2 regions of the Agrobacterium sp. H141 genome follow, and region 1 is predicted to be linked to the other one. Evidence: predicted binding sites of a transcription regulator. Region 1 holds the regulator's gene; the other holds the start of a gene.
The links. The regulator PhoB, encoded in region 1, activates phosphate uptake and scavenging genes when phosphate is short. The targets are predictions, from matches to a motif close to TGTCATNNANCTGTCAT.
Positions count from the first base shown of each region.

Region 2: the regulator PhoB is predicted to act here: its motif matches at 2,611-2,627, upstream of ACWPM9_RS08645 (LTA synthase family protein).

Region 1 is NZ_CM169893.1:3,853,744-3,858,128, forward strand. It holds gene pstA (phosphate ABC transporter permease PstA) at 1-890, shown strand, start outside; gene pstB (phosphate ABC transporter ATP-binding protein PstB) at 904-1,719, shown strand; gene phoU (phosphate signaling complex protein PhoU) at 1,765-2,478, shown strand; gene phoB (phosphate regulon transcriptional regulator PhoB) at 2,500-3,183, shown strand; gene ACWPM9_RS18130 (GcrA family cell cycle regulator) at 3,303-3,857, opposite strand; gene ACWPM9_RS18135 (aspartate aminotransferase family protein) at 4,288-4,385, shown strand, end outside.
Region 2 is NZ_CM169893.1:1,889,270-1,893,654, reverse strand. It holds gene ACWPM9_RS08660 (TolB family protein) at 1-439, opposite strand, end outside; gene ACWPM9_RS08655 (hypothetical protein) at 465-803, opposite strand; gene ACWPM9_RS08650 (NAD+ synthase) at 800-2,482, opposite strand; gene ACWPM9_RS08645 (LTA synthase family protein) at 2,679-4,385, shown strand, end outside.

The DNA.
Region 1 (4,385 bases):
TAATCGGGAAAACAGTCGATGTGACTTTCCTCGCCGCTGCAGATATCGACTCCGCCTATAAGGGCCAGATCGATCTCAGTGTCGATGAGAGCAGCCGCAAGGTCTCCGACCAGCAGCTTGGCTGGATGGATCAGCTCAAGAGTTCCGGCGCGCTGACGTCGAAATTCAACACCGGCATTTTCGTCAACGGCGCATCGAGCCGCCCCGAGGCTGCCGGCATGGGTGTGGCCCTGATCGGATCATTCTACATGATGGTGATCGTACTGGTTCTGGCTCTGCCTATCGGCGTGGCGGCTTCGATCTACCTTGAAGAATTCGCACCGAAGAACAAGTTCACCGACCTGATTGAAGTGAATATCAACAATCTGGCGGCTGTGCCCTCCATCGTCTTCGGTCTGCTCGGTCTTGCGGTCTTCATCAATTTCATGGGCCTGCCACGCTCGGCCTCGCTGGTCGGCGGCCTGGTGCTGACCCTGATGACACTGCCGACCATCATCATCGCGACACGCGCCGCGCTGAAGGCTGTCCCACCATCGATCCGTGCCGCAGCACTGGGGCTTGGGGCCTCGAAAATGCAGATGGTTTTCCACCATGTGCTGCCACTTGCCGCGCCCGGCATCTTGACCGGCACGATCATCGGCCTTGCCCAGGCACTCGGTGAAACCGCTCCGCTTCTGCTGATCGGCATGGTGGCGTTCGTGGCAGATTATCCAACCTCTCCCATGGAGCCTGCAACAGCGCTCCCCGTACAGATCTACATGTGGGCCAACGAAGCTGAACGCGCCTTTGTCGAGCGGACGTCCGGAGCTATCATCATTCTGCTCCTGTTCCTGCTTGTCATGAATGTCGGTGCCATTCTGCTACGGCGGCGCTTTGAACGTCGCTGGTAGAAGGAATAGAACAATGAACATGATGTCGGAAACAGCTTTGGAAAAGGCGGTCGATCAGAAAATGAACGATAAAACCTACAAGATGATCGGCAAGGATGTGTCGGTTTACTACGGCGAGAAACGTGCGCTTTTCGACGTGAACCTGAATGTTCGCGAAAATACGGTGACTGCCCTGATCGGCCCGTCCGGCTGCGGAAAGTCGACCTTTCTGCGCTGCTTGAACCGCATGAATGACACGATCGAAAATTGCCGCGTGTCCGGCAAGATCACACTCGACGAGCTGGATATCTACGATCCTTCGATCGACGTGGTGGAACTGCGCGCCCGTGTGGGCATGGTGTTCCAGAAGCCGAACCCCTTTCCGAAGTCGATCTATGAAAACATCTCTTATGGTCCGCGCATCCACGGGCTCGCCAAGGGCAAGGCCGACCTGGACCAGATCGTCGAGACAAGCCTGCAGAAGGCCGGCCTCTGGAACGAAGTGAAGGATCGCCTTCAGGAGCCAGGCACCGGCCTTTCCGGTGGTCAGCAACAGCGCCTGTGCATCGCGCGCGCAGTAGCGGTCAGCCCGGAAGTCATTCTGATGGATGAACCCTGTTCGGCGCTCGATCCGATTGCGACGGCCAAGGTTGAAGAACTCATCCACGAGCTGCGCGCCAATTACACGATCGTGATCGTGACGCACTCGATGCAGCAGGCCGCGCGTGTCTCGCAGCGCACCGCCATGTTCCATCTTGGCGTACTCGTTGAAGAAAACGACACAGACAAGATGTTCACCAATCCGGATGATCAGCGCACGCAGGATTACATCATGGGCCGCTTCGGCTGATATCCCGTTTCATCCGCGCTGAAGCCAATTTCGAGGATACCTCAAATGCCATCGACCCATATTCTATCCGCTTTCGATGAAGACCTTAAATATCTGATCCGGCGCATCTCCGAGATGGGGGGCCTTGCCGAACAGATGGTCGGTGACTCGGTCCGCGCATTGGTCAATTCCGACGCCGCCCTTGCCCAGAAGGTGATTTCTGACGACGTGGTGATGGACAATGCCGAGCGCGAAATCGGTGACAAGGCCATCATCACCATAGCTCGTCGCCAGCCGGTCGCAGCCGACCTGCGCGAAATCATCGGTGCGCTGCGAATCGCCAGCGATCTGGAACGCGTTGGTGACATGGGCAAGAACAATGCAAAGCGCGTGATGGCCGTTCAGGGCACCGGCGTTCCCCGCAAGCTGGCGCGCGGACTGGAACATCTCTCCGAACTCGCACTCGAACAGCTGACCGATGTTCTGGATGTCTACACCACCCGTTCTGCGGAAAAGGCCAAGATCATCCGTGACCGCGACGAAGAGATCGACGCCATCTACACCTCGCTGTTTCGCGAGCTTTTGACCTACATGATGGAAGATCCGCGCAATATCACGACCTGCACGCATCTGCTGTTCTGCGCCAAGAATATCGAGCGAGTGGGTGACCACGCGACCAATATCGCAGAGACCATCTATTACATGACCACCGGTACGCAGCCGGAAGGTGACCGTCCCAAGGACGATACGACGACCGATGTCAGTGCGGTCGCGGAATAAGCACTTGAAGTGAGACACTAGATGGCGCCGAAAATAGCTGTGGTTGAAGACGAGGAGGCGCTGAGCGTCCTCCTGCGTTACAATCTGGAATCTGAGGGCTATGAAGTCGAGACGATCCTTCGGGGCGACGAGGCCGAAATACGCATGCAGGAACGGGTTCCTGATCTCCTGATCCTTGACTGGATGTTGCCCGGCGTGTCGGGGATCGAACTTTGCCGCCGCCTTCGGGTTCGCCCGGAAACAGAACGGCTGCCGATCATCATGTTGACGGCACGCGGCGAGGAAAGCGAACGCATACGCGGATTGGCGACAGGTGCAGACGACTACGTGGTCAAGCCCTTCTCCACACCGGAACTGATGGCACGGGTAAAAGCCATGCTGCGTAGGGCGCGGCCAGAAGTGCTGTCCAGCGTTCTGCGTTGCGGCGACATCGAACTCGACCGCGAAACGCATCGTGTTCACCGCAAGAGCCGTGAAGTTCGACTTGGACCGACCGAGTTTCGTCTGCTGGAATTCCTGATGGCATCGCCCGGGCGTGTCTATTCGCGTTCACAGCTTCTGGACGGTGTGTGGGGGCATGACATCTATGTGGACGAGCGTACCGTGGACGTGCATGTCGGCCGGCTACGCAAGGCGCTTAATTTTTCCAACATGCAGGACGTGATCCGCACCGTGCGCGGCGCTGGATATTCCATGGAGGCCTGACAGGTTACCGACCCATGCTGGCGGTTGCTACCGCTGTTTCAGCCCATTGCCCAGCCAGGCGGTGGGCTTTTTACTTACTACATAAAAAAGGCCCCTTGCGGGGCCTCATCTCATGATCTTTATCGGCTGGGAAGCGATTGCTTTTGCGCGGATGAGCGCCTGCGGTCATTGACTGGCTGATAAGCCAGTTTCGAGTGGTAGGTGCAGTAAGGTGCGTTATCCGATGCCTCGCAGCCGCAGAAATGAAACTCATCAGTCATCGGATCGCCAATCGGCCATTTGCAGGTGCGATCGGTGAGTTCCGTGAGGGCAAGACGACGCGAAATCGGCACCACGACATTGGATGGCACCGGAACGACTGCACGCTCCTCTTCGCCACCAGCATCGATTTCATCCTGTGACACGGTTGTGCCGGCAGGACGGGCGGCCGAGCGCGTGGCTACACGTGGCTGAAAGCTTTGCGGCCGCGCTGTCGTTGGCGCCGGACGCTTTGGCGCGCGAGAGGCAGACGAGGAGCCGCCAGCCTTGGCGCGACCGGGCAAACAAAGTCGGTGTACCTTGCCAATGACAGCGTTTCGACTGACGCCGCCTAGTTGTGCCGCGATCTGGCTTGCGCTGAGACCTTCGGCCCACAACTTCGTCAGCCTTTCAACGCGCTCATCAGTCCAATTCATGCCAAATATCTCCGCCTGTAGCGCATTCCGAGGCCGAATCCTTCACCGCTGCCTCGGAAGACTCCGAAACAAAAAATATGCCTCGATATTGTCGGTGACTAGTTCCGCCGCATGCAGTCTAGTAATTGATCATTAACCTAGTGTGAGCCTGACTCCGTGACAAGAGTCGCCGGAATCATCGCGAATCGATTTCATAGTTTTCCCCAACTTGCTGTCCACAGGCTAAAATACCACTATCGCCTACTAAAGCGTGGCTGCGACGGCACCGTGCTAAAAAGTCCCGCAATTGCGGTGATTTATTGACATGGGGGTCCGAAATGAAGATAGTGCGCGAGCCGCCGCAAGGCGGCATTTTTGATTTTTAGACTTCGTAACACCCGCCAATCAGCGAAACCCGTATCTTCCGTGCCTGTCGAAGGAGTCAAGCGCAATGGCCGAGGCCTCCCCGCTCTATCAGACCTATAATCGCGCTCCGTTGCGCTTCGAACGCGGCGAGGGTGTCTGGCTGATCACCGAAGACGGCGAGCG
Region 2 (4,385 bases), 2.0 Mb from region 1:
CGCTGCCACCACGGACCGAAATCGTATAGATGTCGAAGGCACCATCGCGCGCACCGCAATAGGCGAGTTCCCGTCCGTCCGGTGACCAGCCATGCCAATAGGATGGCATATTGGCAGTGATCTGACGCGGCTCCTCATCTCCATCACCAAGAATATAGATGCAGGACTTGCCAAACAGCGTCTCATCCGAAAAGGCAATGGATGCGCCGTCGGGTGACAGTCCATGGTCGTTATTGAGCCGGACCGCGAGACCGGTATCGATCAACTCGGGCTCGGCGTCATCATCGCCGAGCGGCAGCGCGTAGAGCAGCCCATTTCCATTGACGATCAGGAATTCGCCGTCGCGGGACCAGTTCGGCGCTTCGACAAGATCGTCTGTCTGCCAGACCACCTCGCACTCGCGCGTCTCCATGTCGTAGATCTCAACCGAACTGCGCATAATCCCTCCCCAATAACAAATTCGCCTACAAACTGGTTGGCTGTTCCAGCGCACGCCGCAGCTTGACGACAATCGCCACGCCCGTCTGCAACGCGTTGCGGCGACCCCACTCGCCCGCAAAGCCCCATACGAGACTGGCGACCAATGTCAGGAAACCGATGCCGAGCACCTTGAAGTCGCCGTCCCATAAGCCATAGGCACCGATGGCGATTGCCGGCGCATAATAGGCAAAGGCCGACACCACACCGAAGAGCGAGCTGCGCCCCTCTTCGCTCGCCGAGACGGAAAAGATATAGTCTCGTTCAGCCTGCGAGAATTCAGGCATCGCGGTCCGAACGCCCGGACCCTCGGTACGATCGCTCATGCACGATCCCGGAACCGGTTCGTAATCGGATAGCGCCGATCACGGCCGAAATTCTTCTTGGTGATCTTCACGCCCGGCGCCGACTGACGACGCTTGTATTCCGCCAGATAAAGCAGGTGCTCGATGCGGTGGACCGTCGCGACCTCGTGCCCCCGCGCAATGATGTCTTCAACCGACATCTCCTTTTCCACCAGGCATTCCAGAATGTCATCCAGAACCGGATAAGGTGGCAGGGAATCCTGGTCCGTCTGATCGGGACGCAGTTCCGCAGAAGGTGCCTTGGTCAGGATATTGGCTGGGATAACCTCCCCAGACGGCCCAAGCGCTCCCGGCGGCACATGCGCGTTGCGCCAGGCAGAAATGGCATAGACCTGCATCTTGTAGAGGTCCTTGATGGGATTGAAGCCACCATTCATGTCGCCGTAAAGCGTCGCATAACCGACCGACATTTCCGACTTGTTGCCGGTGGTCACGACCATCGAACCGAACTTGTTGGAGATCGCCATCAGGATCGTGCCACGCGTGCGGCTTTGCAGGTTTTCCTCCGTCACGCCACTTTCCGTGCCCTCGAACATTTCGCCAAGTGCGGTCAGGAAGCCTTCTACAGGTTCCGCAATCGGCACGATGTCGTAATGGCAGCCAAGAGCCTTGGCGCAATCGGCCGCATCTTTAAGCGAATCCTCGGAGGTATAATGATAGGGCAGCATGACCGTGCGCACGCGCTCCTCACCCAGTGCATCGACCGCAATGGCCGCGCAAATGGCCGAGTCGATGCCACCGGACAGTCCCAGCACGACGCTGCGGAAACCATTCTTGTTCACATAGTCACGGAAACCCAGCATGCAGGCACGGTAATCCGCTTCTTCCGCTTCTGGAATCTGTGACATCGGGCCTTTGTCACAGCACCAGCCGTCCTCCTCGCGACGCCATGTCGAGACATAGAAGGTCTCCTCGAACTGGCTCATCTGGAATGCCAGCGTCTTGTCTGAGTTGAAGGCAAAGCTTGCGCCATCGAAGACCAGTTCGTCCTGGCCGCAAAGCTGATTGACGAACAGAAGCGGCAGTCCGCTCTCGATTACCTGTCGCAACACCACCTGATGACGCACATCGAGCTTGCCGCGATAATAAGGCGAGCCATTCGGCACGATCAGGATCTCGGCGCCGGCTTCCGCCAGCGTCTCGCAGATACCCAGATCGTTCCAGATTTCCTCACAGATCGGGATACCGAGCCGAACACCGCGGAAATTGAAGGGACCTGAAATCGAGCCTTCCTCGAAAACCCGCTTCTCGTCGAATTCGCCGTAATTGGGCAGATCGACCTTGTCGCGCAATGCCAGGATCTTGCCGCCATCGATCAGCGCCACGGAATTGTGCCGGCCTGTCTCACCCTGACGGGGAAAACCGATGATCACGCCCGGGCCGCCATCGGCTGTATCGGCAGCCAGTTCATCGACGGCTGACTGACAGGCCGCCAGGAATGAAGGCTTCAGCACCAGATCCTCTGGCGGATAGCCCGAGATGAAAAGCTCGGGCAATACCACGAGGTCAGCGCCATTGGCCTTGGCCTCAACCCGCGCAGCCCGCGCCTTGGCAAGGTTTCCGGCGACATCGCCAACGGTCGGATTGCCCTGCGCGATTGCGATACGAAGTGTGTCGGTAACAGTCTTTTGCTCAGCCATGCCAATCCTCTAGCGCGTGTCCTGTCGCTTCGCAACGACGAAGGACTGCCCGGACCGCAAAGCCTGTAACGCAGCGCAAAATAATTTACTCCAACGGGCGTCCCATAGCCTCCGTTCATCTAGCGTTCATGACAGTTATATGACACTTGTATGACACCGCTCATATTTTTCATTCCGACTGAACCTGGAGACTGCGTTGGCCGAGTTTGCCACCGATAACGCCCCCGTACTCGTAAAACAGCCAGCGCTGAAATCAGCGATACCAACGCACAGTCACGCCGGTTTTTTCGCCAGCAGCCTATGTCTGTTGAATTCGCTGGCATTGTCCTTCACCACCGTCTTCCTGATGGAATGGATCGCGCGCGGCACGCTCGATGACGTGGGAACCTATCTGTTTTCACCAGACAGACCGGGCCTTGCCGCAATCGGCCTCTTGTTCGTATTCTATATTGCTCTTGATGCGCTGCTCGGTCGCGCCCATCAGGCCGCGCTGATCCTGATGCCGCTGGCCATCCTGCCAGCCTTCATATCGAGCCAGAAACAAATGTTTCTGTCAGATCCGCTCTATCCGAGCGACATGCTGTTCGGCCGCCAGATTTTCGAACTGATGCCGGCCATGGTGGCGGATCGTCCACTGGCCGCGTTCGGCTATGGCGTGGCAACCGTGCTCGCTGTCGCCTCGATCGTCTATCTGTGGGTTTTCGCACGACGCAACTTCAATCCGATTTCCACCAAGGGAAAACTGGCCCGTCTGGCCGTGGCCATTCCCCTGATCGCCGGCTTTGTGCCACTGCTCGACTATGCCAAATATTCGCCGCTGCGGGACCAACTCAACATCATTCCCATGATGTGGGACCAGAAGGCCAACTACAGGCAGAACGGCTTCCTGTTCGCCTTTGCCTTCAATATCCCGATGGCCAATGTCGCGCCGCCCCAAGGCTATGATGCCACGGCAATCGACCAGATCCCCTCCACGCCAGTCTCTCCTGCGGCAGTTTCGACGTCCTCGGAGAAGCCCGACGTCATCATGATCATGAGCGAGTCGCTTTGGGATCCGACGCGGATTACCTCGGTGCGGCTGACGCCTGATCCAATGCCGGTCATCCGCGCCAACCAGTCCGGGACAATGTTCTCGCCGGAATTCGGCGGGATGACCGCCAATGTCGAATTCGAGGCGCTCACCGGCTTTTCCAATGCCTTCCTGCCCACCGGCAGCATTCCCTATCAGCAATATATCCGTCGCCCGCTGCCCTCGCTTGCCACTTTTTTCAAGTCGCAAGGCTATGCCGCCAAGGCCTTCCATCCCTTCCAGAGCTGGTTCTGGAACCGTGGCAATGTCTATGATGCGCTGGGCTTCGACAACTTCCTGTCGGAAGAAAACATGCCGCCAATGGAAAAGCGCGGCATCTTCGCCTCCGACGAGGCACTGACTGCCGAATTGATCGAGAACGCCGACAGCACCGACAAGCCGTTCTTCTTCTTCGCCGTCACGCTTCAGGGCCACGGCCCCTATGAGGCAGGCCGCTACAAGAACAATACCATCGCCATCAACGGACCGGATCTGTCTGACGGCAGCAAGGCAATCCTTGCAACCTATTCGCAAGGCGTGCGAGAGGCCGACGATAGCCTGAAACACCTGATGCAATGGGCAAAAAAGCGTGACCGCGAAACCATCATTATGATCTTCGGCGACCACCTTCCTCCGCTCAGAACGGTTTACCCCGAAAGCGGTTACATGAAAGATCAGGTCGCCGACCGACGTGCCGATGTCGAACAGATGGCCCGAGAACATGAAACGCCGCTTGTGATCTGGTCTTCGAAAACCGGCACCAAGAAAGATCTCGGCGCTGTCAGCCCCTCGCAGCTACCTATGCATTTGTTGGCGCTCGCGGGCTTCGAACAT